3 regions of the [Micrococcus luteus] ATCC 49442 genome follow, and region 3 is predicted to be linked to each of the others. Evidence: predicted binding sites of a transcription regulator. Region 3 holds the regulator's gene; each other region holds the start of a gene.
What was found. Region 3 encodes HrcA, which represses chaperone genes, less so after heat shock. Its sites were predicted from a motif close to TTNGCACTCGNNNNNNNCGAGTGCNAA; they were not measured.

Region 1: a site for HrcA is predicted at 2,927-2,953, ahead of groL (chaperonin GroEL). Genes of this name have one in related genera too.
Region 2: a site for HrcA is predicted at 8,380-8,406, ahead of groES (co-chaperone GroES). Genes of this name have one in related genera too.

The regions. Positions count from the first base shown of each region.
Region 1 is NZ_JAAAXP010000001.1:2,359,157-2,370,054, forward strand. It holds gene GUV69_RS10625 (ribonuclease HI family protein) at 1-929, opposite strand, end outside; gene groL (chaperonin GroEL) at 1,119-2,747, opposite strand; gene GUV69_RS10635 (ABC transporter substrate-binding protein) at 3,040-4,320, opposite strand; gene GUV69_RS10640 (cold-shock protein) at 4,317-4,523, opposite strand; gene GUV69_RS10645 (LytR C-terminal domain-containing protein) at 4,693-5,337, opposite strand; gene GUV69_RS10650 (DUF3263 domain-containing protein) at 5,389-5,718, opposite strand; gene GUV69_RS10655 (uracil-DNA glycosylase) at 5,856-6,626, shown strand; gene GUV69_RS10660 (siderophore-interacting protein) at 6,641-7,480, shown strand; gene GUV69_RS10665 (threonine/serine exporter family protein) at 7,485-8,864, opposite strand; gene GUV69_RS10670 (peptidoglycan bridge formation glycyltransferase FemA/FemB family protein) at 9,010-10,326, opposite strand; gene GUV69_RS10675 (lipid II:glycine glycyltransferase FemX) at 10,418-10,898, opposite strand, start outside.
Region 2 is NZ_JAAAXP010000001.1:4,651,731-4,662,628, reverse strand. It holds gene GUV69_RS21295 (acyltransferase family protein) at 1-5, opposite strand, end outside; gene GUV69_RS23540 (hypothetical protein) at 219-413, shown strand; gene GUV69_RS21290 (DUF389 domain-containing protein) at 440-946, shown strand; gene GUV69_RS21285 (flavin-containing monooxygenase) at 915-2,021, opposite strand; gene GUV69_RS21280 (response regulator transcription factor) at 2,189-3,823, opposite strand; gene GUV69_RS21275 (ATP-dependent DNA ligase) at 3,950-5,473, opposite strand; gene GUV69_RS21270 (dihydrofolate reductase family protein) at 5,537-6,139, shown strand; gene groL (chaperonin GroEL) at 6,237-7,847, opposite strand; gene groES (co-chaperone GroES) at 7,925-8,218, opposite strand; gene GUV69_RS21255 (hypothetical protein) at 8,440-8,823, opposite strand; gene GUV69_RS21250 (class I SAM-dependent methyltransferase) at 8,879-10,111, shown strand; gene GUV69_RS21245 (shikimate 5-dehydrogenase) at 10,147-10,898, opposite strand, start outside.
Region 3 is NZ_JAAAXP010000001.1:672,708-682,277, forward strand. It holds gene lepA (translation elongation factor 4) at 1-1,369, shown strand, start outside; gene hemW (radical SAM family heme chaperone HemW) at 1,394-2,623, shown strand; gene GUV69_RS03145 (DUF4870 domain-containing protein) at 2,770-3,180, opposite strand; gene GUV69_RS03150 (DUF3097 domain-containing protein) at 3,327-4,175, opposite strand; gene hrcA (heat-inducible transcriptional repressor HrcA) at 4,349-5,362, shown strand; gene dnaJ (molecular chaperone DnaJ) at 5,436-6,563, shown strand; gene GUV69_RS03165 (16S rRNA (uracil(1498)-N(3))-methyltransferase) at 6,566-7,348, shown strand; gene GUV69_RS03170 (GerMN domain-containing protein) at 7,352-8,311, opposite strand; gene GUV69_RS03175 (PhoH family protein) at 8,683-9,570, shown strand, end outside.

The DNA of each region.
Region 1 (10,898 bases), 1.7 Mb from region 3:
GCGTCCCGGGTCCAGACCCGGCCCGAACTGCCAATTTCCATAAAGTCGCGATGCAGGAGAACACCTGTGCGGCCAATGTCGCTCCTGGTGTCCGGCAACGCCAGTTCACGTTCGAGGGCCTCGACGATCACCTCCGGGATGGTTTCCGTGCCTGAACCCTCGGCCGCTGGGAAAACCTCAGTTTCCAGCTCGCTGAACAGGTCCGGCTCCTCGAACGCCGCCTGTCCGAACAGGCTTTGTTGGGTATCGCCTCGTCCGAACAGGCCCTGTCCCGCAAAGTCTTCACCGGTGCCAGACGCGGCTGCAGGCGCCGACGCAGGCTCAGACGCAGACACAGGAGTTGAGGCGGAAGCGGGAACGGCCGAACGGGCTGCGGTGCGGACAGCCGTACCTGCGCCTGCGCCGCCCGTGGCAGACGCGGCGGAGTTTGCCGCAGCACCGGCCGCAGCACCGGGTTCCGGCGCGCCGGCGAAACCGGGGCCGGACCGCGCAGCGACGCCCTGCTGGTACGCGGTGGCGGCGGCACGGGCGCGCACGTCCGCCGCTTCGTTCAGGTCGTGGCCGGCATGGCCCTTGACCCATTCGAAACTGTATTTGCGGCCGGCAAGTTCCCGGTCCAGTTCCTTGAGGAGCTCAACATTCAGGACGGGCTTGCCGTCGGCTTTCCGCCAGCCCTTCCGTTTCCAGCCCGGCATCCACTTGGTGATGGAGTTGATGACGTACTGGCTGTCGCAGAGGACCCGCAGGTCTTCCTCCGGCATGTGGGCGGTGGCCCGGAACAGGTCAAGGACAGCCATCAGCTCACCCTGGTTGTTGGTGCCGTGCGGCCATCCCCCTGCCCGCCAGCAGTCGTCGTTCACATACCAGGCCCAGCCGGCCGGCCCTGGGTTTCCTAAAGCCGAACCGTCGGCTGCTGCTGTAATCGTCACCTTTCCATCCTGCCAGAATTCCGGTGCGCGCCTTGACGCCGGCAGTGGTCACCCCTTGGCGCCGGCAGAAGTCCACCCTTTGGCGTTTGGGGCTGACGCCGACGGTGTCCTCAGCCGTTAACCGCCGACGGCGGCCCCCACCAAAGGTGAGGACCGCCGTCGTGCGTTGTGCCTGGGAAAGCCTGGGGACTAGAAGCCGCCCATGCCGCCCATGTCGTCGCCGCCACCCATGGCCGGAGCGTTCTTCTCCGGCTTGTCGGCCACAACGGCCTCGGTGGTGAGGAACAGACCGGCAATGGAAGCCGCGTTCTGCAGTGCAGAGCGGGTCACCTTGACGGGGTCGTTGATGCCGGCAGCCAGCAGGTCGACGTATTCGCCGGTTGCTGCGTTCAGGCCGTGGCCTGCGGGCAGGCCGCGGACCTTGTCCACCACAACGCCGGGCTCGAGGCCGGCGTTGAAGGCGATCTGCTTCAGCGGAGCGTCGATGGCAACGCGGACGATGTTGGCGCCCGTTGCCTCGTCGCCCTGGAGCTGCAGGTTGGCGAACGCCTTGGCGCCGGCCTGGATCAGTGCAACGCCGCCACCGGCGACGATGCCTTCTTCAACTGCAGCCTTGGCGTTGCGGACGGCGTCCTCAATGCGGTGCTTGCGTTCCTTGAGCTCAACTTCGGTTGCGGCACCGGCCTTGATGACTGCAACGCCGCCGGCCAGCTTGGCCAGGCGCTCCTGCAGCTTCTCGCGGTCGTAGTCGGAATCGGAGTTTTCGATCTCGGCACGGATCTGGGACACGCGGCCAGCGATCTGGTCGGCGTCGCCGGCACCTTCAACGATGGTGGTCTCGTCCTTGGTGACAACAACCTTGCGGGCGCGTCCCAGGAGTTCCAGGCCGGCGGTCTCCAGCTTGAGGCCCACTTCCTCGGCGATGACCTGGCCACCGGTGAGAACAGCGATGTCGGCCAGCTGGGCCTTGCGGCGGTCGCCGAAGCCCGGAGCCTTGACGGCAACCGACTTGAAGGTGCCGCGGATCTTGTTGACGATCAGGGTGGCCAGAGCCTCGCCCTCGATGTCTTCGGCAATGATCAGCAGCGGCTTGTTGGACTGCATGACCTTTTCGAGGACAGCAACCAGCTCCTTGACGTTGGAGATCTTGGAGTTGACGATCAGGATGTACGGGTCCTCAAGGACCGTTTCCTGGCGCTCGGTGTCCGTCACGAAGTAAGCGGAGATGTAACCCTTGTCGAAGCGCATGCCTTCGGTGAGTTCCAGCTCCAGGCCGAAGGTGTTGGACTCCTCGACCGTGATGACGCCTTCCTTGCCCACCTTGTCCAGGGCTTCGGCGATCAGGGCGCCGATTTCGTCGTCACCGGCGGAGATGGAGGCGGTGGCCGCGATCTCTTCCTTGGTTTCGATTTCCTTGGCGGAAGCCAGCAGCTCAACGGTGACGGCCTCTACGGCCTTCTCGATGCCGCGCTTGAGGGACAGCGGGTCAGCGCCGGCCGCAACGTTGCGCAGGCCTTCCTTCACCAGGGCCTGGGCCAGCACGGTTGCCGTGGTGGTACCGTCGCCAGCGACGTCATCCGTCTTCTTGGCAACTTCCTTGACCAGCTCGGCACCGATCTTTTCGTAAGGGTCGTCGAGCTCGATCTCCTTGGCGATGGAAACACCATCGTTGGTGATCGTGGGGGCGCCCCACTTCTTTTCGAGGACGACGTTGCGTCCACGCGGGCCGAGGGTGACCTTGACGGCGTCGGCGAGGATGTTCAGGCCCCGCTCAAGACCGCGGCGTGCCTCTTCATCAAATGCAATGATCTTGGCCATAACGGCAGTAGTCCTTTCGGGACAGTCGTTAAGAATGAACCTCACTGCAGTGCCCGCGACGGACGATCCTTCACCGGCGGCCTCTGTATGCCGCGGCTGGGGATCTCACTCCAGCTAGGTATTTCTCTCGCTCCACGACCGGCACCAAGCTCCGGAGCCGGCGAAAACCGGACGTTGCTTTAGCAGTCGGTACGTAGGAGTGCTAACTCAATAATTAGCACTCCCTAGATGAGAGTGCAAGCGACTGAAGGCCGGAACCGCCTATCCGGCGGCCGCCGTTCGCCGCTGGCGATCAGGCCGTTGACCGTCCTGCCGCCTCACGTCCGGTGAGTACGGCCCGGTTATCCGCTCCATACGTAAACACCATGAAGTTTGCCGTGGTGATGTCTCCCTGCGAGTCGAAGGCAACCGGCCCGGATTCGCCGTCGTAATTCACCGTCGCCCCGGACTTCAGGGCCGCCAGGCAGTCGGCGTACGTCAGGCACGGCGTGCCGCCCTGCCCGCCTGCCGCCCCGGACGTGGCGCCGGCCTTGCCTCCCGATACGCCGATCAGGTTGGCTGCGATGGAGCGTCCTGCGTCATCCCCGGCCGCCGCCGCCGCCAGGGCCGCCAGATTCACGGCGTCGTAAGCCTCAGCCGCGAACGACAGATCCTTCAACGCCGGATCAACTGCCAGCAGCCGGGCCTGGAACGCTGCCGACGCAAACACACCCGGCACCACGGCACGGGCACCATCCAAGGCCTTTGATCCCAGCCCCTGCCCGTACTGGGCAAAGGCGCCGTCGCTGAGGATGAGTTTGGTGCCGGAAAGCCCGGCATTGTTGAGTTCGGCGAGCGCGCCCTGGGCGTCGTCCCGCGCGATCAGCACAACGGCGTCCGGCTTTGCCGCTTGCGCGGCAGCGGCTGCCGGCCCCGCGGCGCCCGGTGCGAATGCGGAGGTGCTCACGGTCTTCAGGCCCGCGGCGGTCGCGGCACTGGCTACCGCTGCGGAAACGTCCTTGCCATAGGCGCTGTCCTGGTGGACAACGGAAATACTCTTCGCTCCGCCGTCCTTGGCGAGCTTGACCAGCACTGATGCCTGGGCGATGTCAGCGGCGGCGGTCCGGAAATAGTAACCGCCGCTTTTATAGGCACTCAGCGCGGAGGCGGCGTTCGCTGGCGAAATCAGCGGAATCCTGTCCGCGGAGAGGACGTCGATGGCAGTTGCTGCCTGGCTGGAATCGGTGGGCCCGATCACCACGTCGGCGTTGGCTTCGGCGAGGTTCCTGGCTTGGGACCCGGCGCCGTCTCCGGCTCCGATGATCAATTCCACGGGCTTTCCCTTGTGGCCCCCGGCTGCGTTGATGTCCTTGATGGCAAGCTCGGCGGCGGCCCGCTGTGAATCGTTGAGGAAGCTCTGCTCTCCCGTACTGTCCTGGATCAGGCCGATCCGCAGGGCGCCGTCACCGGAGGCCTCCACGGTGTCCAGCCGCGCGTTGCCTCCCGCGGCGCCACCGCAGCCGGCCAATGCCAGCAGCAGGGCTGCTGCCGTGAGTGTCCGGAAGGCCGTGGAAGTCTGTCTGCTGACGATCACTGCGCGGGCCGGACGCTTTCGGCCTGCGGGCCTTTCTCGCCTTCGCCAACTTCGAGCTGCACACGCTGGCCTTCTTCGAGGGCCCGGTAGCCTTCGCCGTCAATGGCAGACCAGTGCACAAAAACGTCATCCCCCGAGCCGTCCACGGTGATGAAGCCATAGCCTTTTTCGGCGTTGAACCACTTCACGGTTCCCAGTGCCATGATGTCCACTCTTTCCGTCGTCCCGACGATCCACTCCGCTGTGTGCCGCGTTTTTACGGACCTGCTTGTGGACCGTCGCCTGAAATCACTCTAGCCACAAGCCGTCGCGGGGGCCGAGTCACACGGCTGCTGCGGTGCTGAATGTTATCCACGCGTAACCCCGGAGGGGTCAGCGGTATCCGGGCCCCAGAACCACGACCAGGGGAACCTGGAATTCCTGGCTGTTGACCAGCGCGGGAATGCCCAGCAGGGCGGCGAGGGCCTCGGCGTTGGCCTGCTGCGCGGCACCGGAGTAGAAGATCACGGAGCCCTGCTGCGGCGCACCGGCCCAGTTGCCCACCGGCCCCAGCGTCCAGCCGTCGTTCTGGAGCACTGAACTGACGCGTCCGGCGAGCCCGGCCGTGCCTGCCGCGTTGTACACGGCAACGCCCTGGGCTTTGTTCAGGACAGCAGCCGAGGATTCGGTGGCGGACGGCGAGGCAGACGCTTCAGACCCGGTTACCGGGCCCTCCGAAGGCTGCGAATCCGGGGAAGGATCCGGACTTGGCGAAGCACCAGGGCTGGCCGAAGGAGCTGTGCCGGCCTCTTGGGAAGTGGACGACCCCAGGCTGGTGGACAGCTCAGTTCCGGCCTGGGTAATGCCGAGTTTGGGGAGGATAAGGAACGAGACCAGGCCGATCGCCAGCGCGGCGATCCCTACGGAAAGGATGGGCCAGAGCCGGTGCCGGACAGGTGCCGAGGCTGCGCGGTGGACGCCTTGCCTTGAGGCGGCCTCCGGAACCTTGTCGAATTCATCCCGAGCGTATTTGGTCATGGTGCAGAGACATCCTTGGTGATTGCTGCTGATGGCTCAGCACGAGGTTAGTCAGGCGTCGGAACCCAGGCGGCGTGCAGTGCGCGCCCGGTGACGCGACGTACGTAGTCTACGCAATCTCTTGACCAGCATGGGGTCGTGGGCCAGGGCCGCCTCGGAATCAATGAGGGCATTCAGCAACTGGTAATAGTGCGTGGCCGACAGGTCGAAGAGCTCCCTGACGGCTTGTTCCTTGGCCCCGGCGTACTTCCACCACTGCCGTTCGAGGGCCAGCATCTGCTGGTCCCGCTCGCTCAACGGGGAGTCACGGAGGGTGAAATCCGCCAGCACCGGTTTCCGTTCTGCGGGCTCCGGCACGTGTTCCCGAGCAGGCTCCGCCACGGCACATCCCTTCGCTGGTTTGGTTTGGAAATCTCATCCCATGCTACGGCGTGAATAACATGCTTGTCATTTGCGGCGCTGTTGCTTTCCCCACCTCGGCAGGCATTCCCGGCCGTCAACCCTGCGAGAATGGGACCGTGTTTGAATCCGATGCCCTGTTCGAGCTGGAGGCGGAGCCGGCGGATGCCGCGTCGTACGCCGGGCTTGCCGAAATGCCGCTGCCTGAGCTGATGGCCCCGGACTGGGCCGCCGCCCTGGTGACGGTTGAGCCCGAGCTCCGGAGAGTGCTTGCGTTCCTGGCACAAGAAGTCGCGGCGGGGCACAACGTCCTGCCCTCGCCGTCGAACGTTCTCCGCGCCTTCAGGCAGCCGCTGGCGGAGGTCAAGGTCCTGATCGTGGGCCAGGACCCCTACCCGACGCCCGGTCACGCAATCGGCCTGTCCTTCGCCGTTGACGCGCGGACCCGCCCCATCCCCCGGAGCCTGGCCAATATCTACCGTGAGCTCGAGTCTGATCTGGGTATTCCCGCCCGCGTCCACGGCGACCTGTCCGCGTGGGCGGGCCAGGGCGTCCTCCTGCTGAACCGGGTCATGAGCGTCCGGGCCGGTGCCGCCGGTTCGCACCGGGGCAAGGGCTGGGAAGCCGTTACGACGGCGGCAGTCACTGCGGTGGCCAACCGCCGGACCGCCGACGGCGGCAGGCCGCCACTCGTGGCCGTGCTCTGGGGCAAGGATGCGGAGAGTGTCCGGCCGCTGCTGTCCGGCGTGGCCGTGGTTTCCAGCGCGCACCCGAGTCCCTTGTCGGCGTCGCGCGGTTTCTTCGGCTCCAGGCCGTTCAGCACCATCAATGAGCTGCTGCGGGAGCAGGGCTCGTCCGGCGTAACCTGGGAACTGCCCCCGGTTGTCTAGCTTAGGCTTGCCTTATGAGCACAGTCCCGGCCGCCACGAGCGCAACAAAGAAGACACGTCCCCAGATTGACCTCACCGTGATCCGGCGGGAAGAAATCTCGCCCCACATGGTCAGGATCGTGGCCGGCGGCCCGGGCTTTGCCGCCTATGAGAACAACAGCTTCGTGGACCGCTACGTAAAAATTGTGTTCCCGCAGCCGGGTGTGGAGTATGCCCTGCCCCTGGACCTGTGGACCATCCGGGAGACCATGCCCCGGGCGCAGTGGCCCTTTACCCGCACCTACACGGTCCGCTGGGTGGATACCGCAGCCCAGGAACTGGCCATCGACTTTGTGATTCACGGGGACGAGGGACTGGCCGGGCCGTGGGCCGCCGCAGCCAAGCCCGGCGACACCTTCACGTTCACCGGTCCGGGCGGTGCCTACAACCCGTCGCCGGAGGCAGACTGGTATCTCTTCGCCGGGGACGAGGCCGCCCTTCCGGCAATCGCGGCAGCCATCGAATCACTGCCCGCGGAAGCACAGGGCCTTGCGTTCGTCGAGGTGGACAGCGATGCCGATGTCCAGCCAATCGGCGCCCCGGACGGTGTGCAGGTCACGTGGCTCCGCCGCAACGGCATTCCCACCGGCTCCGGCAACCTCCTGGTGTCGGCAGTGGCTGACGCCGAGTGGCCGGCAGGACGCGTTGATGTTTTTGCCCATGGCGAGCGCGGCTACATGAAGGCGCTGCGCGATGTGCTCTTTGTCCAGCGGGGCCTTCAGCGGAGCCAGGTATCGCTGTCCGGTTACTGGGCCCAGGGCCGGGTGGAGGACGATTTCCAGGCGGAGAAGAAGCTCCCCGTAGGGAAGATCTAAAGCATCACCGCCGCCGGGCGCGCCGCCGCTCGTTGCTCGCCAGGCTGCGCGTCAGCGGCCGCGCCAGGGTGTCGCCGAGGACAATCCCGGCCGCGGTAGCGAGGACAATGGCGCCGGCGTTGAGCATGCCGCCGGCCCCCAGCAGGATTTCTGATTCCTCGATGGTCAGGACGTACATCGAGCGGAAAATGGTCAGGCCGGGCAGCAGGATCAGTGCCGCCGGAACAGCCACCACCAGCTGCGGGGCGCCCATCTTCAGTGCCACCACCCGTGCCAGCAGGCCGATGACCACGGCGGCGAGTGCCGGTGAGAACCGGTCGCCGATGCCAAGCGATCCTGCACCCAGCAGGACAAAGTAGCCCACCACCCCCACACCCGCGGTGGGCAGCAGCAGATCCCACGAGGTCTGCTCCGTGATGCCAATGGCCATCACGGCAACGGCGATGAAGATCACCAGGACCCACAGGTCGTAAGCCGGGGGGAACGTCTGCGTGACGTCGATCGCCTGCATGCCGATCATCGACCCCACCACGAAGGCCACCGCGATGCCGGCCACAATCGCGCCGAAAGTCAGCAACGTGGAAAGGAACCGGCCGGCTGCCGTGACGGGGAATCCGTTAATGGCGTCCTGGACGGAGGAGACAAGGCGCCCTGTGGGCAGGAGCAGGAGGATGCCGCCCACTACAACGATGGCCGGCGCATTGGTCAGGCCGAAGCGCCACAACAGCAGCGCGGTGAGGGTGACCGCGAAGGCGCAGGCCGCCGTCGTAAAGAAGTCCGGCACCCGCCACCGGCCCAGCTGCCGGGCGAGTAGGCTGACGCCAAGGTTGGCCACAAAAGCAATGGCCGAGGACGCCGGGCCGCCGCCCAGGACGCCCACAAAGACCGCGGCAAACACGCCGAAGGCCATGGTGACCATCCAGCGCGGGAACGGCTTGGGGCTGGTGATGGCCTCGTCGAGCCGGCGGACGGCCTCGTCGCGGCCCACTCCCCCGGCCACGATGTCGGTCACCAGCCGGTGTACCTTGGCCAGTCCGGCGTAGTTGTTGGTCCAGGACCGCACCACCCGAAGCAGCGCAATCGGTGGCTGGTCCTTCGGGGCGTAGTTGATGGCCACCGACTGGTTGGTGATATCCACCTCGATGTTTTTCAACCCCAGCGCCGCGGTCACGGCAATAATGCTCGTCTCCACCTCCAGCGCGCCCGCCCCGTACCGGAACATGGTCTCGGCGAGGTGCAGGGCAAAGTCCAGGGTTTTCCGGGCGGAGGTGTCCACCCCGCCCACCTGGATCATGGGGTTGGCGTAGGGGCTCCCGGCGAGCCTGTCCACGATGCTCATTGGCGCCGTCGGCGGGTTCTCCCCCTGGACCAGGCGCCGCAGCATCCGTTTGGCCGCAGCATCGTGGCCGAGCTGGGAGGGCGAGAGCGGCTCTGTCTTGGGCAGGCCGTCTGTATGAGGCTTGCCGCGGTAATTCTCGGGACGTTTGTTCACGTTGGTCCGCCTCCCTCTGCGCTTTGGTGGATTGGTGTTATGCCTGCCGCTTCAGCGGCAGTTTGCCGAGTACTGTCCGGGCCGCTGCCACGGCGGCGCGGGCCAGGCGGTTGGCCTGGAACGGGAGCGGCCGCACCGGGGTCACGAAGTTGCCCACCAGCTGGACCACCTCGCCGCCGAAGCCCTTCTTGAACTGGTACCCGCCGTGTCCTTCTTCGTCCTGCCCCTCGATACCGAAGGTGCCGTAGAAGTTGTACCGGGCATATCCCTTCTCCAGGCCGTGGATCATCATGCCCCAATACAGGGAGGTGGCGCCGTTGAAGTAGATGTAGTCCTGGACGGTCCCGCCGATCACGCACACCACCTCGTCGCCGAAGCAGACGAAGTGGATGGCTGCCACGGTGGCCACACCCACCGAGTCCGGGAACCGCTCAATGTCCTTCAGGCTGCGTTCGTAGCTGTCCACGAGGTCCTGGACCACCTTGAGCCGGTTGGCCTTCTTTTTGCTGCCGGTTTCCTCGACCTCACGCCGCAGCTCGGCAGCGGCCGCCGATTCGGCTTCCAGGCGCTCTGTGATCGATTTCCGGTACGCGGGAATGTCGATCTTGGCCATCATGAGCTTGGTGAACTCGGGTGTCGTGGTCCGCAGGAGCTGTTCGTAGTATTCGCGCTCCCGGTAGACGAACCCCTTCTCGTTCCCGGCGGTGCTGAGGGCGTTGTAGAACTCATCCAGCGTCTCGAGCGTGGCCTGTTCCAGGAACACACCGTTCTTCTCTGCCTTGCGGATGGCCTTGCGGGTCCGGTAGCTGGTGCTCATGATGAGCTCTTCAGAGTCCTTGATGCCTTCGAGCGTTTTGACGAACATCCAGTTCACATTGACGAAGTCCATCTCCGAGCCCTGGTGTTCAAAGCCCAGGCGCGCCAGCTCGGACACCAGCGGCCTGTTGTCCGTTATCTCGGGGTGCTCGGCGCCGTCCTCATCGCGGGCGATGTACGGCAGGTTCGGGGAGATCCGCAGTTCTGCGGCCTTGCGGGCCGCTGCGCGCTCTTTGAGTAGCCCGACGACGTCACGCACCAAGGCGGCGTCCGTGTAGTCCATGAGGGGGCCTTTGGCGCACTCGCACACTTTGTAGCCGAACCGGTTGGTGGTGTAGTTCAGTTTGCCGGCGGCCACGAGTTCACCGTCGCGCCTGACACCGAACAGTTCCACTACCTGGCCGCGGGCGCGCTGGAACCGGACGAACCCGACGGACTGGATGAAGTTGTTTTGGGGATGGTTGAGCGAGAAGGTCTCGAACTCGGCATCGCTGAGGACCCCGAGCTCGAGCCCGGTTCCTGCCTTGGTTGGATTCACGGAAGTAACCTCATCTGTGGCTGTGCCGCCGGCTGGGGCATGCGCCGGCGTTCGTCTATGTGTGGTTCGGTGGGTGTTCGCTGAGGGGCTGTCAGTAGAACTGCTGGCCGGTCCGGGCGGTTTCGACCCGGCGGAAGACCCGTTCGGCACCCTTGGTCCACAGGGCGTACCTGAGCGGGGCCAGGACGTAATCGTGGCAGCCCACGAAGTCTGTGACAGTCTTCGTGAAGCTCGTCTTGAACATGCCCATGCCGTAGAGGTTGTGGGCTTTGTCCTTGATCTGCGCGGCCGGCGGGGTTCCGCAGAAGTCGTACTCGGTGCAGCCCAGCTCCTGCATGCGGCGGATCGCGGCCCACTGGACCAGGTGGGAATCGCCGTACTGTTTGCGGTTCTGCGTGGAGCCGCCGTCCTTGTATGTTGCCTTGGCGCCGTAATTGATCACGAAGGCACCAACGCTGGGTTTGCCGTCCTCATACACGAAGAAGAACCGGCCCTGGCCGCGGTTGCAGAACTCGTCCCAGAACCGGGCGTAGTACTCGTAGCTGCGCAGGGGCATGGACCCCTTGGCATTC
Region 2 (10,898 bases), 4.0 Mb from region 3:
ATCAACACAAATGACCCCTAAAAACCGGCTGGCAAAAACATCAAGCCTACGGACAGGCGCCGCCCAAGGCCAATCAGATCCCGCCAAAGCCGCACACTTCACAAACTATGCTGGCCACTATCAGGGAAGGGAGCGGACGTGATTGTCCAGCTGCGGATTTGTGTGCCCGAGGAGCTGTCGGCAGTAGTCCTGCGGGCATGCAAGGAACAGGTGGGGACGTGTCGCGGCGTGCGGAGAAGGCGGAATCGTCCGCACCTGGAGACGGCGCGGACGCCCTGATCTGGGACGAAGTCAGCCACCAGACGGGCGAGGACTCCAGGCTCACGTGGAGCTACCTGGCATTTCTGGTACTGGCTACACAGCTCGCGGCGATCGGGATCGTGACGGATTCCACCATCGCTATTGTCGGTTAAGGGCCGTAGGGCCGGAGTTCGGCCCCTTGGCTGCGCTGGCAGTTGCGTTGGCGAGACGGCAGTGGGCCCTGGGGCGCCGGGCTGCGGTGGCACTGGCAGTGGGTTTTCCTGTTGCCATGCTGCTGGCAGCACTGACCGCCTGGCTGTCCGTCCCCCTGGGCCTCTTTCCCACCGATGCATTGGATACCGGGTCTGCCGTCGAATTCATCTACCACCCGGGTCCGTACTCGCTGATCGTGGCGGTCCTGGCGGGTGCCGCCGGCATGCTCTCCTTCATCAGCCGCCGTTCGGCAGCACTGATTGGTGTTTTTATCTCGGTCACCACCGTCCCTGCGGCCGGTTTCGTGGCGGTTGCCCTTGTCCTGGGTGAATACCAGAAAGCGGCGGCGTCAGGTTTCCAGCTGCTGCTGAATCTTGTGGGCATCGTTGTGGCCGCCGTGGCCGTCCTCCTCTTCTACCGTGTGGTCTCCAAGCGGCTGCCCGAGGCAACGGCCCGGCAGCTCAGGTGGCAGCTACGGCGGACCCGCGGCTGACAGGGGCCGGAATCTTCGCTGCCAGATAGCGGGCGTCGCGGCCGATGCCGGGAAGGGTGTCCGATGCCTCGGCGTACAGAAAGCGCTGGCCGAGGAAGAACAGGCCCGGGGTGTCAAGTGCCACGCCGCGCCACTGCCGGGGCAACGCGCCGTCGTCGAGCAGTGCCGGATCCATCCAGCTGAAATCATCCTTGAACCCGGTGCACCAGATCACGTTCGCAACGTCCAGCCGCGTGCCGTCTTCAAGGACCGGGAGCCCGGACTGCACTCCGGTGACCCGCGGAACCCGCTGGACGCCGGCGGCGGCCAGATGCTTGGTCTTCGTTCGGATCAGGGGTTCGGCATGGGCCTTCATGGCCGGCAGCAACCGGCGCCCGATCGGCGTCCCCAGGGTGAGCACATGGAGCCCGACGATGCGCACCACCGGGAAGGCGAAGCGCGCCGCGACCCGGCCGTGTTTCACCGGGAGCTCCGCCGTGGGCTTGCCGGCGACGTAGGTCACATGGGTCCGGGACACCTCCCTGGCGATTTCCGCTCCCGAGTTCCCCAGCCCCACCACCAGGACAGGGCCGTCCTGCAATTGCAGGACGTTGCGGTAGTGGCTGGAGTGGAACTGGACGACGGCGGGCGCCAGGTCCGCAGCGAAGCCCGGTACCTTGGGCGTCTGGGTGGAACCGGTCGCCACCACGACGTTGCGCGCCTCCCAGCGGTGGCCGTTGGACGCTGCAATGAAGCGGTCCGCGTCCCGCCAGAGGCGTTCGACGCGGACGCCCCTGGAGAGGGGAAGGTCGAGTTGTGCGGCATAGCCTTCGAGGTATCCGGCGATGTCATCCTTGGTGGGGAAGTTCAACGGATCGCCCGGGAACGGGACGCCGGGGAGTCCGTCGAATTTTGCGGGGGTAAAGACCCTGAGCGAGTCCCACCGCTGCCGCCACGAGTCACCGGTCCGTGAATTGGCATCCAGGATCCGGAATGTCCGGTTTTGCTCCTTCAGGTAGTGGCCCAGGGTAAGGCCCGCCTGTCCGCCACCGATGATGAGGGTGTCCAGCGTGCCGGTCACGCCGCTGGTGTCCATGGCTGTTCTCCTTTGCGGTTAAGTTTTTGGGTTCCTGCGAGGACTGGAAGGTTCATGTTTTGAGGCTACGGGCGCAGGCCGGATGCCCGCGTCGGCCGAAGTGTGCAATTACTGCAAAGGCCCCGATGGGTATTTTTGTGCAGCGGCTCCGGACCGCGCGGTGATGGTCAGCCCACCAGCCCGTGTTCGTAGGCGTAGCTGGTGGCGGCTGACCGGGAGGACAATCCCAGCTTCAGGAAGATGTTGCTGATGTGCCGGGCAACGGTCTTTTCGCTCAGGTACAGCTGGCCGGCGATGGCACGGTTGCCGCCGCCCGCGGCTACAAGCCTCAGCACTTCCACTTCCCTCGGCGTCAGGGGTCCTGCAGGAGTCCGGGAACCCGTCCGCAGCAGCGACGCAGCCCAGGCTGCGGCCGGGGCCGCGCCCAGTTCCAGGAACTCTGCGTGGGCTGCTTCGAAGTCCATCACGGCGGAGAGCTCATCGCCGAGGGCGCGGCACGCGGAACCGAGCAGCACCCGGCTGCGGGCGGCCTCGAAGGGCACCCCCAGTTCCTGCCACAGCCGCCATGCCTCCTGGAGCGGTTTCAGGGCAGCGGACGGGTCTCCGCTTGCCAGCCGGACAGCGCCGTCTGCCTGGCAGGCAACGGCCCGGATCATGGGCATAGGGCTTTCGACGGCCAGGGCTTCCAGCTCCTGGGCCCCCTGGCTGGCGGCTTCCAGGTCGGCGGCAGCAAGCTCGATCTCCACCACTGCCGGCAGCATGTTCCGGCGGGTTGCGGCGTCTGCGGCACCAGCTGCCCGCCGGATCATCGCTTGCGCCTGCTGCGGATTTCCCCGGGCCAGCCAGAGCAGCGCGAGGCCAGGCTGCGGATCGTAGCCGGACCGGGCAGCCTGCCGGTAGGACGATTCGGCGTCGTCCAGTTGTCCCCTCAGCCGTTCCACCTCTCCCTGCTGGTAGTGGCCGCCGTACAGCGCCTGCGGGTCGCCCCGGGCGGACAGTGCTTGCGCTGCGGCGGCCGCCTCCAGCGCTTCGGCCCAGGCGCCGTGGAGCAGAAAGAGCTCGGCCCTGTGTGATTGGCACTGGCCGCTGAAGGTCACCATGTCAGGCCGTTCAGCGCACCAGCGGTCCAGGGCTGCCGTCCATTCCAGTGCCCGCTCCAGGTCCAGGGCCAGGTGGCAGGTGCCGATCACCGCGCAATAGATGATTCCTGACGGAATCGGGGAGAGCTCACCTGCCGTGACGGCCACCATGACCTCGTCGAACATCTTGAGTCCCTGCTCAGGGTGGCCAAGCATCAGGGTGGCCTGGCCTGTGCCGAGGAGGCCAAGCGCGGACAGGTCCCTGTCGTGGAAACGCTGGCCCAGGCCGGCAACGGTGGAGAAGGCCTCCAGCGCGCCGGCCGGGTCGCCGCCATAGAGTTTTTCCAGTCCCAGCGGGAGGAGCAGCAGGCCCTGCACAGAGCTCGGCCCCGCCTGTTCATCCACAAGCCGCTGGGCGCGGGCAAACCACCCGCCGGCCCGGGCCTGCTCCCCCATGAACATCAGCTGCATGCCCATCCAGCCCGCGCACCGGGCGGCACTCTCGACGTCGCCCATCACCAGATACTCCTCGTGGGCGCGGGTGAGGGTCTCCAGTCCAGTGCTGCTGTTCCCGGTCAGGATCTCGGCCGTCGCCAGCTGCTCAAGGTCGGCAGCCGGCAGGCCGCCTCGCCGGTCGGCTTCACGGAACGTCTGGGCGGCCTCTGTCCAGCGATGTTCCTGGAACGCTGACCGGCCCTGATCAATACCGCTCCCCGCTGACACCCTGACCTCCCCTCTGTCACCTGCACCGCCTGACACGGGCGGCCCGCAACCGGCATAACTCCGGGCCGCGGCAGGCCGGCGTCGGCTTTAAGCGCCACGGTACGCCCGCGGGAGAACCGGCACAAGCTACGGACGGAGCAGCGTTCGCAGCGTCTGGATGGTGTCCGCTTCAGCCGCTGTTTTGTCGTCGCGGTAGCGTTTGACGCGGGCAAACCGCAGGGCGATTCCGCCCGGATAGCGTGTGGATTGCTGCACGCCGTCGATGGCGATCTCCACCACCGTGACGGGCTCCACCCAGACGGTACCCGCAGTGCGCCGCACCTCCAGCTCCTGGAATCGCTCCGTCTGCCAGCGCAGCAGCGCGTCGGTGAGGCCCTTGAAGGTTTTGCCCACCATCACGTAGCCGCCGGGTTCGCCGAACTCTCCGGCCGGGTCCAGCGCACCCAGGTGCAGGTTGGACAGCAGCCCGGTGCGGCGTCCGGATCCCCACTCGCAGGCGAGCACCACCAGATCGTACGTGAGCACCGGCTTCACCTTGATCCAGTTGGAACCACGCCTGCCGGCCGCGTAAGCCGAACCGACTGCCTTCACCACCACACCCTCATGGCCGGCGGCAAGAGCATCGCGCGACACCCTCTCAGCCACCGCTGCATCCGCTGTGATTTCCCCTGGAATCCTGTGCTCCGGCGCGATGCGTTCGAGGACACCGATGCGCGCGGACAGCGGCTCGTCCAGCAGGTCGCGCCCGTCAATATGGAGGACGTCGAAGAACCAGGGGTGCAGCACGGCCGCCCGCTCCACGTCCGCCCCGAACCGGGACATGGTTTCCTGGAAGGGCCGCGGGACGCCCTCCTCGTCGAGGGTGAGGGTTTCGCCGTCGAGGATCACGTCCCGCACCGGGAGTCCGCGCACCACCTCCACCACCTCGGGCAGCCGGTGCGTCACCTCCGCCAGGGTGCGTGTGTAGATGCGCACCTCGTCGCCGGCCCGGTGCACCTGGATGCGGGCGCCGTCGAGCTTGTATTCCACGGACGCCTCCCCCGTGATCTCCAGCGCCGCGCCGGCACTCGAGGCAGTCGCGGCGAGCATGGGCTGTACGGGACGGCCGACGACAAGGCCGACGGCGTCAAGCTGGGCTGCCGTGCCCGTGAGCGCCAGCAGTGCCGTCCCGCCGAGGTCCCCGGAAAGCATCGCGGCGCGGCGTACCGCGTCCACGGACCTGTCCGCGGCGCGGGCAACCGCGTCGGTCAACACCCCCTCCAGGGCACCGGTGCGCAGTTCCCCCAGCAGCACACCGGCGATGAACGCCTGTTCGCGTTCGGTGGCTGCCGCCGTCAGTGTCCGGAGCGTTGCGGCGCGTTCCGCAGCTGACCCGGCGCCTGCGGTGGTCAGCAGCCGGTCCAGTGCGGCGTCGAGATCGGCGACAGTAAGGCCCGGCCCGGCGGCCGGCTCCCCCATGGCCGCCGACATCCCGCGCCAGCCCACCCCTACCCGGCCCTGCCGCGGCCTGGCGGTGAGTAGGCCGACCACCGTGGCGATGTCCGCCGGATCCAGCCGGCGCAGCAGTTCCGCCAGGGCGTCGACCTTCGCGAGCCGGGAGCGTGTGGATGTAACGGTCTCCGTGGTTCTCACGAGCTCATCGAGCAGCATGGCATCAGTCTGCCACGCCGGCTGGCTCTGGACAGTGCCCCGCCGCCGTTCCAGACTGGGTGGATGGGTATCATCGTCGCGAACCTATTCCTCACCCTCGACGGCGTCTACCAGGGGCCAGGCGGCCGCGAGGAGGACACTGAAGGCGGTTTTACCCTGGGCGGCTGGCAGCTACCGGTGTCCGATGCCGAAGCTGAGGCCGCCATCGAGGCAGGGATCGGCCAGATCGATGCCCTGCTTCTCGGCCGGAAGACCTACGACATCTTCGCGGCCTACTGGCCGCACCAGTCCGATGACATTGGCGGCACACTCAACCGGGTGCCCAAGTTCGTCGTCTCCAGCACCCTGACTGATCCGGCCTGGGAGGGAACGACCGTCCTCCCGGACGCCGCGGCCGCGGGCCGGCTCCGCGACGAGTACAACCAGGTGCACATGTTCGGCAGCGGCGTCCTCATCCGGTCACTCCTTCAGGCAGATGTCCTGGACCGCCTCCACCTGTGGCTCTATCCGGTCACGCTCGGGCAGGGCAAACGGCTTTTCGACGCCGGGACCGTTCCCGCCACGTTCCGCCTCGCCGAGCCGGCCCGCACCTTTCCGAAGGGCTCGGTGTCCCTAATCTACGAGCGCGCCGGCGAAGTCCGGACGCAGGACATGCCGGGAGCGTAGGCCCGGAACGGGCGGTCCCGGGCAACAAAAAACCGGCCCAGCGGAATCTGGACCGGTTTTTGTGCGGAGCCGGTGGGCCCACGCCGAAGAGCAGACGCTAGTGGCTGTGGCCTGCGTGCTCGTCCTCGTCGGCCGGCTTCTCCACCACGAGGGTCTCGGTGGTGAGAACCAGCGCAGCGATGGACGCCGCGTTGCGGAGGGCCGCACGGGTGACCTTGACGGGGTCGATGACGCCGGCACGGATCAGGTCTTCGTACTCGCCCGACTTGGCGTTGAAGCCGTTGTTGGTTTCGAGTTCGGCAACCTTGGCGGTCACAACGTAGCCGTCGAAGCCGGCGTTCTGGGCGATCCAGCGCAGCGGCTGGACCAGCGCGCGGCGGACAATGCCCACAGCTGCGGCGGCGTCGCCTTCAAGGGCCTTCACTGCGGAGTCCTCGTCGAGGGCCTTCAGCGCGTGGATCAGTGCGGAACCGCCACCGGCCACGATGCCTTCTTCGAGGGCGGCGCGGGTGGAGGACACAGCATCTTCGATGCGGTGCTTCTTTTCCTTCAGCTCAACCTCGGTGGCTGCGCCAACCTTGATCACGCCGATGCCGCCGGCCAGCTTGGCCAGGCGTTCCTGGAGCTTTTCACGGTCCCAGTCGGAGTCGGTGCGGGTCAGCTCGGCGCGCAGCTGGGCAACCCGGGCTGCGACGTCTTCTGCGGAACCGGCGCCGTCAACGATGGTGGTGTTGTCCTTGGTGACCGTGATGCGGCGGGCGGTACCCAGCACCTCAAGGCCGACGGTGTCCAGGCTGAGGCCCAGTTCCGGCGAGACAACCTGTGCACCGGTGAGGGTGGCGATGTCCTGCAGCATGGCCTTGCGGCGGTCGCCGAAGCCCGGAGCCTTGACGGCAACAACGTTCAGGGTGCCGCGGATGCGGTTGACGATCAGAGTGGACAGTGCCTCACCCTCGATGTCTTCGGCAATGATGAACAGCGGCTTGGAGCTCTGCAGTGCCTTCTCCAGCAGCGGCAGGAAGTCCTGGACCGAGGAGATCTTGCCCTGGTTGATCAGGATGAGGGCGTCCTCGAGGACGGCTTCCTGACGCTCGGTGTCGGTCACGAAGTACGGGGACAGGTAGCCCTTGTCGAACTGCATGCCTTCGGTGAGGACCAGCTCGGTCTGCGTGGTGGAGGATTCCTCGATGGTGATCACACCATCCTTGCCGACCTTGCCGAATGCCTCGGCGAGGAGCTCGCCGATTTCGTCGCTCTGGGCCGAGATGGCGGCAACGTTGGCAACCTGGGTGCCTTCAACCGGGCGTGCGTTCTCAAGCAGGCGGGCAGCAACGGCTTCAACGGAAACCTCGATGCCGCGCTTGATCTGGCCCGGAGCGGCGCCGGCAGCAACGTTGCGCAGGCCTTCCTTGACCAGGGCCTGGGCCAGGACGGTGGCCGTGGTGGTGCCGTCGCCGGCAACATCGTTGGTCTTGGTGGCTACTTCCTTGGCCAGCTGGGCGCCAAGGTTCTCATACGGGTCATCAAGCTCAACTTCGCGGGCGATGGTGACGCCGTCGTTGGTGATGGTGGGTGCACCCCACTTTTTGTCGAGGACAACGTTGCGGCCGCGGGGGCCGAGCGTCACCTTGACAGTGTTGGCGAGCTTGTCGATGCCGGCTTCAAGAGACCGGCGTGCAGCGTCATTAAACGCAAGCTGCTTTGCCATGGTTTTGTCCTTTCAAGACAGAACCCCGCGCAGCTGACCAGCGGGATGCATGGTCAGCGGCACGGGGATCCAAAAAGTTACTTTACGACGATCGCCAGGACGTCGCGGGCGGACAGCACGAGGTACTCGGTGCCGCCGGTCTTGACTTCGGTTCCACCGTACTTGGAGTAGATCACAACGTCGCCAACGGCTACGTCGACAGGTACGCGGTTGCCGTCTTCGAAGCGGCCGGGGCCTACTGCAACAACTTCACCCTCCTGCGGCTTCTCCTGTGCGGAGTCCGGGATAACCAGGCCGGAAGCCGTAGTCTGCTCGGCTTCGAGCGGGCGGACAACAATACGATCCTCAAGAGGCTTAATAGAGACCGACACTCGGACCTCTCCTTCTACGTCAGCAAAAATTCATGGACAGTTGAGCTGCTTCACCGTGGCTGGCAAACCGTCGTCGCGGTGCCGGCAGCAGCCTGGCTGGAAGCTCTTCATGTGTTAGCACCCTCCAAGGGAGAGTGCTAATGACGACTCTATGTAAGTGGTTAGCACTCGGTCAAGGCGAGTGCCAGAATTATGTCCCTGGTGAACAGCGGCGAACTGGTTCAGCGGCCGGCGAGGTCGTCGAAATCCACGTCTTCGTCGCCCTCGTCGCCTTCAGTGGCGGTGCCCCGCTTGAGGTAAAGCACCACGGCCCCGCCGACGGCAGCCAGCAGCGCAATCACCAGCAGGATGATCCCGCCGATGCGTGCGCCGGAGTAGAGGCCGCGGATGTCACGGGCTTCATCGGTGGCGTCCTGGATATCCTTGCCGCCCACGGAGTACACGGTGGCGTTGAAGGTGTCCAGGAAGAAGATAATCACCAGCAGGGCAATGCAGATCACGGCTACTGCGGAGCCGGCAATCAGCGCGGGGCGGGCTATCTTCACCCAGTCCGTGGGGGTGGTTCGGGGTGGTCCGGACGGCTGGGTGCCTGCACTGTCTTCCATGCCTTCAACCCTATCGGGAACCGGGCTCCGGGCCGCCTCCACTAGTCTTAAGGCCATGTCACAAGCGCCGCAGGACCAGATCGCCCCACTGCTCACGAGCGAGGGTTGGGAGCTGCTGGCGTCCCTGGGGCCGTACACCGAGGAAGGGGCCTTTGAGCTCAATTCGGCCCTCCGCAAGGCCGGGCACTCCCCCGAAATGGTCTCCGCCGTCCTCACCCAGTCCAGGCTGCGTACTAAGGCTGAGGCGAAGTTCGGGGAGTTCGCCCGGAGCATGCTGTTCACCCAGGCGGGCCTGGAGCAGGCCACCCGGCTCAACGTGGCGGCCCGGCACGCCGAACGCTTCGCGCAGGCCGGCGTCCGCCACGTGGCGGACCTGGGCTGCGGACTCGCCGCCGACTCCCTGGCCCTGGCATCGATGGACATCACCGTCACCGCCGTGGAAATGGACGAGACCACCGCCGCCTGCGCCATGGTCAACCTCATCCCGTTCCCCAACGCCACGGTGGTCCACTCCGACGCCACTACCGTTCCGCTGGACGGGATCGACGGCGTCTGGCTGGATCCCGCACGGCGGGTCACCTCCAGTTCGGGCACCAAGCGGATCTGGGATCCTGAGGCGTTTTCGCCGCCGCTGTCCTTTGTGGAATCCCTCGCGGCCACGGGGCGGGCCGTCGGGGTCAAGATGGGTCCCGGCATGCCGCACGAGTCTGTGCCCGCGGGCTGCGAGGCGCAGTGGGTCTCGGTGGGCGGCGACGTCACCGAGGTGACCCTCTGGTTCAACTCCGTGAGCAGGCCGGGGATCCGCCGGGCCGCGTTGCTGCTCGGGCCGAACGGAGCCGCGGAGATCACCAGTGCGGAGGATTTCGGCGGCGGTCCCGCCGCCCCGGTGGGCCCGGCAGAGGGCTACTTGTACGAGCCCGATGGCGCCGTGATCCGCGCAGGCCTGGTGGCCGACGTCGCGCTTGAACTGGGCGGGCACCTGCTGGACGAGCACATCGCCTACATCTGCGCCCCGGAACTCGTGGACACCCCGTTCGCGCGGGCCTACAAGGTCCTGGAGGTGATGCCGTACAACGTCAAGGCACTCAAGTCCTGGGTCAAGGAGAACGGCATCACTGTCCTGGACATCAAAAAACGCGGCACATCCGTCACGCCCGAAGAACTGCGGAAACAGCTGTTCGCCGGCAGCAAGGCGAACAGCAAAAAGAAGGCCGGAACCAAAACAGCCACCCTCGTCCTCACCCGCATCGGGGAGGACCGGGTGGCCATCTCGGTGGAACCTGTCTAGAGCCGTCTGCCGTTAGGCGTCCGGCGGAGGACGTCCTACTGGGCCCGCATGAAGGCCTCGGCGGCCCGGACCTGGTCGTCGGTGGGTCGCACGCCCGTGTAGAGGACAAACTGCTCAAGCGCCTGGATGGTGGCCACCTCCGCTCCGGTGATGATCTTCTTCCCGGCCGCGCGGGCCGCCTTGATCAGCGGGGTCTCGGCCGGCAGCGCCACGACGTCGAACACCACTTTGGCCGCGGCAATCGCCTCCTCCGGGAAGGACAGGGAGTCGACGTCGGGACCTCCTGCCATCCCAATGGGCGTGACATTGATGATCATGTCAGCCGTGCCGCCGTCGAGCGCTGTCCGCCACCGGAAGCCGTACTGGTCCGCGAGCGCCCGGCCCGTTGTTTCGTTCCGCGCGATGACAGTGACGTCGGAGAAACCGGCGTCACGCAGCGCGGCAACCGTGGCCTTGGCCATGCCGCCGGCGCCCTGGACCAGCACCGAGTAATCAGGGGGCACGGCGTTGGTTTTCAGCAGCTGTTCAATCGCGGTGTAGTCGGTGTTGTAGGCCTTCAGGTGGCCGTCCGTGTTCACGATGGTGTTGACCGAGTCGATGGCCTTGGCCGAGGGATCCAGCTCGTCCACGAGGGCCATTACGTCCTCCTTGTAGGGCATGGACACGGCGCAGCCGCGGATCCCCAGGCCGCGGACCCCGGCAATTGCCTGGGCCAGGTCCGTGGGGGCGAACGCCTTGTAGATCCAGTTCAGGTCCAGCTGGTCGTAGAGGTGGTTGTGGAACCGGG
Region 3 (9,570 bases):
CCTGATCGGTGGTGACCCCGAAGATGTCCTCCGGGTTTCGGGCAAAACGGGGATGGGCGTCGAGGCCCTGCTGGACAAAATTGTCCGGGACCTGCCGGCCCCCGTGGGCGACCCCAATGCTCCCGCGCGCGCCATGATTTTTGATTCGGTCTACGACACCTACCGCGGCGTCGTCACTTATGTCCGTGTGGTTGACGGCATGCTGCATCCCCGTGAGCGCATCCAGATGATGTCCACACGGGCCACGCACGAACTCCTCGAGATCGGGGTGAGTTCCCCGGAACCCACCCCGTCCAAGGGTCTGGGCGTCGGCGAAGTGGGGTACCTCATTACGGGAGTGAAGGACGTCCGCCTGTCCAAGGTCGGCGATACCGTCACCAACCTTGCCAAGCCGGCCGCTGTTTCGCTCCCGGGCTACGCCGATGCGAAGCCCATGGTGTTCTCCGGACTTTATCCGCTGGACGGCACGGATTATCCGGTGCTCCGCGACGCACTGGAGAAGCTGATGCTCAACGACGCCGCGCTGGTCTACGAGCCTGAAACGTCGGCTGCGCTGGGCTTCGGCTTCCGTGTGGGTTTCCTGGGCCTGCTCCACCTGGAGATCACCCGGGAGCGCCTCGAACGTGAATACAACCTCGACCTCATCTCCACGGCACCCAACGTGGAATACGAGGTGACGCTGGAGGACAAGAAGGTTGTCCATGTGACCAACCCGAGCGAGTACCCCTCCGGTAAGATCGCCGAAGTCCGCGAGCCGATGGTTTCCGCCACCATTTTGGCGCCGAACGAGTTCGTTGGTGCCATCATGGAACTCTGCCAGAGCCGGCGCGGCGTGTTGGGCGGCATGGACTACCTCTCCGAGGACCGGGTTGAGATCCGGTATCGCCTGCCCCTGGCCGAGATTGTCTTCGACTTCTTCGACATCCTTAAATCCAAGACCCGGGGCTACGGCTCGCTGGACTGGAAGGCCGACGGCGATCAGGTGGCCGATCTGGTCAAGGTGGACATCATGCTGCAGGGCGAGCAGGTGGATGCATTCTCCGCCATCACGCACCGGGAGAAGGCCTACGCCTACGGCGTGATGATGACCACCAAGCTGCGCGAGCTGATTCCCCGCCAGCAGTTCGAAGTGCCCATCCAAGCGGCGATTGGCTCACGCATCATTGCCCGCGAAAGCATCCGGGCCATCCGCAAGGACGTCCTGGCCAAGTGCTACGGCGGTGACATCTCGCGTAAACGCAAGCTGTTGGAGAAGCAAAAAGAAGGCAAGAAGCGCATGAAGATGGTGGGCACGGTGGAGGTGCCGCAGGAAGCATTCATTGCCGCCCTCACCACCGACGAATCAAAGGACAAGGCCAAGAAGAAGTGACCCACGCGCAGCGAGGCCACCGCAATGCCTAGCGTCCTTCCCCTTGGTGACCCGGCGCCGTCGGACGGTCTGCTGCCTGCCCAGGCAGCAGAGGGTGCGACGGCCCGGAACTTCGGGCTCTACGTGCACATCCCGTTCTGCGCTGTCCGCTGCGGATACTGCGACTTCAACACGTACACGGCCACCGAACTCGGCGGGGGCGCGTCCCAGGACGCGTACGCGGACACTGCCATCTCCGAAGTCAGGCTCGCCGCGCGGGCGCTGGCTGAGTCAGGCCTCCCTGCCCGGCCCATGAGCACGGTGTTCTTCGGCGGCGGCACGCCCACGCTGCTTCCGGCCGAAGACCTGGCCCGCATCCTCGGTGCCGCAATCGGAGAGTGGGGGCTTGAGGCCGGTGCCGAAGTCACCACTGAAGCCAACCCCGATTCCGTCACCCCAGAATCGCTGGCGCTGCTGAAGAACGCAGGCTTCACCCGTGTCTCCTTCGGTATGCAGTCCGCCGTCCCGCACGTGCTCAAAGTCCTGGACCGCACGCACACGCCCAGCCGCGTGCCGCAGGTGGTGCAGTGGGCGCGCGAGGCAGGACTGGCCGTGAGCCTGGACCTGATCTACGGAACACCGGGCGAGTCCCTCGATGACTGGCGGTACTCCCTGGAAACCGCATTGTCCTACGAGCCGGATCACATCAGTGCCTATGCCCTGATTGTGGAGGACGGCACAAAACTGGCCGCACAGATCCGGCGGGGCGAAGTCCCCGGGATTGACGACGACGACCACGCCGACAAATACGAGCTCGCCGACCAGCTGATCGGCGATGCAGGGCTGGCCTGGTATGAGGTCAGCAACTGGTCACGGACGCCGGAGCAGGCGTGCCGGCACAACCTGGCCTACTGGCGCGGGGATGACTGGTGGGGGATCGGACCGGGCGCGCATTCGCACGTGGGCGGGGTCCGCTGGTGGAATGTCAAGCATCCCACCGCTTACGCGGGGCGGCTGGCGCAGGGGCTGTCACCCGCCGCAGGGAGGGAAACGCTCGACGCCGAAACCCGGGATATGGAGCGCGTGATGCTTGAGGCGCGGCTCGTCTCGGGGCTGGCCGTCGCCTCGCTGGGAGAGTCGGGCCGCCATGCTGTTGCCGGGCTGATTGCCGAGGGCCTCGTGGAGCCGCGTGCCGCCTTCGCCGGCACGTTGATCCTGACCCTGAAGGGTCGGCTGCTGGCGGACGCCGTGGTCCGAAGGGTCCTGCCGGACTGACCGGCCCAACCAGCGCAGGGTCACTTGTTAACACTCGCAGGCTCGCGTCGGGGCCCTCGGGACGCCGTTTAGCGGGGTGCATGTGGATGGGCCCACGCCTGCAGGGTTCCCTGGCCGAGCTTGCGAGGCGAGGGTGCAGGTGGGGATTACTTAATCCAGCGCAGGTTGTACTGGTAGCGGTGCGGCTGGCCCTTATTAACGTGGATGCCGGCGGCCACCGAGAAGCAGGTCAGGGCAATCCAGATGAGGGTGGCAATGACGGCGAAGATGTTGCCCACCACAGGAATGAACACCAGCAGGTTGGCCACCAGTGCCGCGATGGTGGGCGGCAGGCTGAAGTTCAGCGCTTCCTTGGATTCCTGCGCGGTGAAAGGCCCGCGTTCACGGAAAATCAGGTAGATCAGCAGGGACGGCACGCAACCGAGGATCCCGCCAAAGTGTGCCAGTGTGGCCCATTGGCGGTCTTCACTGGCCGTCAGGGGCAGCGCATTTGCGGGAACGCCCTGGTACTCGGAACGGCCTTGGTCGTCCCGGTGCTCGCGTGCGTTTTGTGCCACGGTTTCATCCTTCGAAAGTGCAATGGTGCTGGTTTGGAAACGACCGGTCTGGTGAAAAGGCAGTCTCCGCAGTACCAAGAATACTGGCTGTGGCGCCAAATGCCGCCGTCGGCTGTACGGGCCGGGCCCTGCCGGGCTGTGAAGAGCTAGGGTGCCGTCAGGAAGTCGATGACTTCCTCCACCCGCCCGAGCAGCGACGCTTCCAGATCGGCGTAGCTGCGGACTGCCCCTAACAGCTTCTGCCAGCCAAGGCCAATGTCCTCCTTGGTGGAGTGCGGCCAGCCGAACGCTGCAAGGATGCCGGTCTTCCAGTCCTGGCCCCGCGGCACCACCGGCCACTGCTCAATACCAAGAACTGCCGGCCGGATCGCCTGCCACACATCGACATAGGGGTGCCCGACGATCAGCACATTGCCGGCAGCCCCGGGGGAAGACATTACAGCCGAAGCGATGCGCCATTCCTTGGAGTCCGGCACCAGGTGGTCTACCAGGACCCCCAACCGCCGGCCGGGGCCGGGGCCGAACGCGGCAACCGCCCCCGCGAGGTCGTCGATACCGTGCAAAGGCTCCACGACGATGCCCTCCACGCGGAGATCATCACCCCACACCTTTTCGACGAGTTCGGCGTCGTGCTTTCCTTCCACCCAGATCCGGCTCGCCTTGGCCACCTGGGCACGCTGGCCCGCCACGCGGACGGAACCGGATGCTGTCCGGCCGGCAGGCACAGCGGCGGCCTGCCGGGGCGCCGGAGGCATCAGCCTGATCGGCCGGCCTTCCAGCAGGAACCCGTACCCCAGCTTGAAAGAACGAGACTTGCCCCGCCGGTCTTCGAGCGCAACCACATGCATGCCACCGGACTTCTCCACCCGGGTGACCGCTCCAACCCAGCCGGACTGGGCATCCTCCAGGACCATGCCGCGTTCCACAGCAACCTCGGGAAGTTCGTTCCGAACGGGCGCGGTAATCTCCTGCGGACCCCAGTTCTGGTAATGCATGGATTGATTCCGCCTCGCGCTAGATCGGGCCCCGGCATGTTCGCCCGGAGCGGTACCAATGCTAACAACGGGGTGAGTCATATTAGACTGTTAGCACTTAGGCATGTCGAGTGCTAACGAGCCTCGACCCGTGCCCTGCCAACTCAGGGCGCAACCATGGATGGAGGTGGAGTGTGAGCGAGCCGCGCAAACTGGAAGTACTGCGGGCCATCGTGGAGGACTATGTGCACTCCCGCGAGCCCGTGGGTTCCAAAGCCCTGGTTGAACGCCACCATCTGGGCGTGTCCAGTGCAACCATCCGCAACGACATGGCTGCCCTCGAGGACGAGGGCCTGATTACTGCACCGCACACCAGCGCCGGCCGGATCCCCACGGATAAGGGCTACCGGCTGTTTGTGGACCAGATTTCGGCAGTCAAGCCGCTGTCCCCGGCAGAACGGAAGGCCATCCAGTCCCTCCTCGAGGGCTCGGATGACCTCGACGACGTCCTGGACCGGACCGTCAGGCTCCTGTCCCAGCTGACCAACCAGGTGGCCGTGGTCCAGTACCCGCACCTGAGCCGGGCCACCATCCGCCATATCGAATTTGTGCTCCTGGCCCCGCGCCAGGTCCTGCTGGTACTCATCGCCACCACCGGCAAGGTGGAACAGCGCGTGATCGACATCGGCCAGGATCTTGGTGAGGACGCTATTGCCGCCCTGCGCTCACACTTCCTCGGGTCGCTGGCCGGCACGCAGCTGAGCCGGCTGGCGCAGTCGCTCCCGGCCGTTGTCTTCTCCGTCGCGCCCGGACAGCGGGCAGCTGCCCAGGCGCTGGCTCACGGGCTGGAAACGCTGGCCCACAACAGCCGTGAGGAGCGCATGGTGATGGCCGGAACAGCGAACCTGGCCAGATCCAATGTGGATTTCCCCCTCAGCATCGGTCCGGTGCTTGAGGCGCTGGAGGAACAGGTGGTTTTGCTCCGTCTGCTCAGCGAGATGGCGCAGGACCCGCGTGGTGTGGCCGTCAGTATCGGCCGGGAAAATCCCTACGACGGGCTGGCCGAAGCCTCCGTGGTGGCCACAGCATACGGGCCGGACAGTACGGCCAAGGTCGGCGTCCTGGGTCCCACCCGGATGGACTACCCGACCACCATGGCCGCCGTCAGGGCAGTAGCCCGTTATCTGTCAAGAATTCTGGGTCCGTAACAGCCGGTCCAGGCACGAAGAGCAATGCCAGCAGCCCCGCTGCCGGCAGTACAACAGGGAAGAGATACGAACTTTGAGCAGCCACTACGACGTCCTCGGAGTCTCGCCGGAAGCCACCGGAGAAGAGATCAAGAAGGCCTACCGCAAGCTGGCCCGCACCCTTCACCCGGACGTGAACCCCGGGGACGATGCGTCGGACCGCTTCAAGGCCGTGACCCACGCCTACGAGGTACTTTCGGACCCCCAGAAGCGCCGCGTCTATGACACCACCGGCAATGAGAACGGTACGGACAACGGTTTCGGCGGCGGTGGATACGCCGGCCAGGGCTTCGCCTTCCAGGACATCTTCGATACGTTCTTTGGTGCCGGCGGAACGTCGGGCCCGGCGTCCCGGGTACGGCGGGGCCAGGACGCGCTGATCAGCGTTCGGATCGAACTCCGCGACGCCGTGTTTGGTGTCAACCGGAAACTTGAGGTGGACACCGCCGTTACCTGCCCCACCTGCAACGGCTCCTGCTGCCGCGAGGGCAGCCACCCCGTCCGCTGTGATGTCTGCGGCGGCAGCGGCCAGGTCCAGCGGGCTGTGCGGTCCATCCTGGGCCAGGTCATGACGGCAGCCCCGTGTGGCAGCTGCGAAGGCTTCGGGACTGTCATCAAGGATCCCTGCAACGAATGCAGCGGCCAGGGCCGCATCCGCAGCCGCCGGTCACTGACCATCAAGGTTCCTGCCGGCGTCGCAACAGGTACCCGGATCCAGTTGTCCGGGCAGGGCGAAGCCGGTCCGGCCGGGGGACCATCCGGCGATCTGTACGTCGAGATCCGGGTCAACAACGACCCCACCTACGTCCGTGACGGTGATGACCTGCACGCAACGCTCCACATTCCGATGACCGCCGCTGCCTTGGGCACCGAAGTGTCGCTGGAAACCTTCGACGGGCTGCAGGAGATCGACGTCAAGGCGGGGACTCAGGCCGGCGAGGTCATCACGCTGCGCGGCCTCGGCGTCACCCACCTTCGCGGCTACGGCCGCGGTGACCTGATGGTCCACCTGCAGGTTGAGACGCCCTCGAAGCTGGACGCCGCGCAGGAGGATCTCCTCCGGCAGCTGGCCAAGCTGCGCGGGGAACAGTTCACTGAGGGCAAGCTGACTGCAAGCGGCGGCGTCTTCGCCAAGCTTCGGGACCGGCTCGGTAACCTGTAGCGGTGAGTAATCCCGTTTTCTTCAGCGGTGCCGGGTCGCTGGACCAGCTGGTGCCCGGTGCCCGCTACACGCTTGGCGGTCCCGAGGCCCGCCACGCCGTAACGGTCAAACGGCTGGCGCCGGGGGAGTTCGTGGACATTGCGGACGGCGCCGGAAAGCGGCTGACCGGAACGGTTGTGGCAGCATCACCGGCCGAACTCACCGTTGAATGCGCCGAACTGGTTGTGGAGCAACAGCCCGACATCCGGCTGGTCCTGGTCCAGGCCCTGGCCAAGGGCGACCGCGATGAACTTGCCGTGGAAACTGCCACTGAATTAGGGATCGACGCCGTTATTCCCTGGCAGTCGGAACGCTCGATTGTGCGCTGGAAGGGTGAGCGCGCGGCCAAGGCCCATGCCAAATGGCAGTCCGTGGTCACGGCAGCCGCCAAGCAGGCCCGGCGGGCGTGGATCCCGGAGGTGCGCGCCGCCGTCGAAACCCCCGGCCTGGTTTCCGCCGTGGCAGCAGCGGACCTCGCCGTGATCCTCCACGAGGACGCGGTCCGGCCGCTCCGCTCGGTGCTGGAGGCCTGGCACGCATCCGGTCCCGTTGCCGGCCCCCGGGAAATCCTGCTCATTGTCGGACCCGAGGGGGGAATCAGCCCCCGCGAAGTCACCAGGCTGTGCGGTGCAGGGGCCGTGACCGCGCTCCTGGGTCATCATGTCCTGAGGTCATCCACTGCGGGACCGGCGGCCGTGGTGCTGGCCAGCGACGTGCTTGGACGCTGGGGCGCCCCGGCACCCTGAGCATTAGCTGACGTTGAACTTCCGCGTGTCCACGTTCAGCTCTTCCTGGCCGGTGCCGCCGTCATCTGCCTGTGAGACGCGGAGTTCATAGCTGCCGGAGGAGAGGCTCAGGGCCAGGGTGAAGACGCCGGACTGGGCGGCGTCGGTGCCTGCTGTCGTCTCGCCGGTCAGGTAAGGCGTCTTATCCCCGTTCCCTGCCGTACGCAGGATCTGCCAGCGGAGCTTGCTTCCGGCAACGGTACTGCGGCCGGTGATCTTGACGCTGCCGCCGGCAATGTTCGTACCCTCCTGCGGATCAATGATCCACACCGGAGCCACCATGCCGGCGGCACGGGACATGGGAGCACCCAACTGGATGTGGCCGAAAGCAACATAGTCAGTGTGGCTGTCCACCAGGACCCTGACCTGGATCTGCTGGCCCGAATCGATCAGGCCGGAACTTGCCGCCGCGGCGGTGGCGGTGAAGACCAGCTGCTGGACGGCTCGGACGGCCATATCGGCGTCGAGATTGCTGTTAAAGGCGTCCTCGGAGACATCGACCGTGATGACGTTCTTTCCCGAAATCGATGTTGCGAGCTTTGCCGGAGACTGCCATGGGGTGAAGAAGTCGGGGTCCAGCGGCTTTTCGGACATCATGGCGCGCAGTGCACGCGTTACGGGGTTCTCCTGTTCCGGGACGTCGCGGAACTCCCGGTACAGGAAGGCGTTGCCATCGTTCCGGCCGATCCAGTACACAGGAGCTTTGTTTGAGGACTGGGTGGTCTCCAGGGGAGCGCTGGTGGAAGGCGCTCCGGGCAAACCGGTGGCGGCAGTGCCGGAGTTTGCTGTCATGGTCGGCTCGGGGCCGGCGTCTGCAATGCAGCCGGTCAGCAGGAGGAGCGCTGGCAGGAGCCCCAGGGCACCCCGGATGCGGACAGGCCGTGAAGCGCGTCCGGCTGTGCGGGGGGTGGGTGATTCCGGCACTCTGATGGCTTGCCCTTCCTGGCTCTGAATGATGAGGCCGCAGCCTCCTGAGCCGGTCCCCCGACGGCCTGAATTTCAAGCATTGCATAGTGCTGCACACCCGGAGCGTCCCATTTGGCTGTTGCGCCTAACTGCAACGGGAACGATATGAGCCCGATATGAAGTTGATATCTAATGACGTCACACGCCGCATCCGAGCGGCCCCGGGCTTCCTTGCCGCCGGGTCCGTTCTGTCGCCGCGGCAGGGGTGTCCTGGCGTAAGATGGAAGGAATCCGCTGGCTCCCGCGTGCACGGCCACAGCCCGCCCATGCAGCATCCAGCGGTATTTAAGTCCGAACTGGAGGAGACCACGGGCCCGCGGGCCAGCACCATGACTGAATCAACGAACGGAAAGCGCCGGCTGAATACCGACCGCGCCGCCGGAGAATTCCCCCATTCCCTTCCCGGTGTCCGGACGGAGGTGGTTCTCTTTGACAACTCCGATCAGATGGTCCAATCCCTCGGTAGCCATGATGAGGCCCTGCGGTACATCGAAGAACAGTTCCCGGCCGTCAACTTCCACGTCCGCGGAAACGAACTTTCCATCAGCGGTCCCGCCAACGAGGTGCCCCGCATTATGCGGCTGCTGCACGAAGTGCGCGGCCTCGTTGCCCGCGGCACAGTCATCAGTCCGGCGGTCCTGCAGCAGCTTGTCGCGCTGCTCCGCAGCCAGTCCCTGCAGAATCCGGTGGATGTCCTCACTCACGACATCCTCTCCAGCCGCGGGAAGACCATCCGGCCCAAGACGCTGAACCAGAAGAATTACGTTGACGCGATCGACGCCAACACCGTGATTTTCGGGATCGGCCCTGCCGGCACCGGCAAGACGTACCTTGCCATGGCCAAGGCCGTCCAGGCGCTGCAGCAGAAGGAAGTCAGCCGCATCATCCTGACCCGGCCTGCCGTCGAAGCCGGCGAGCGGCTGGGGTTCCTGCCTGGAACGCTCAGCGACAAAATTGATCCGTACCTGCGCCCGCTGTATGACGCCCTCCACGACATGATGGACCCCGAATCGATCCCGCGCCTGATGGCCGCCGGAACCATCGAGGTGGCGCCCCTGGCCTACATGCGCGGACGTACCCTGAACGACGCCTTCATCATCCTTGACGAGGCGCAAAACACCACGCCTGAACAGATGAAGATGTTCCTGACCCGCCTTGGCTTCGGATCCAAGATGGTGGTCACCGGGGATGTCACCCAGGTTGACCTGCCCTTCGGC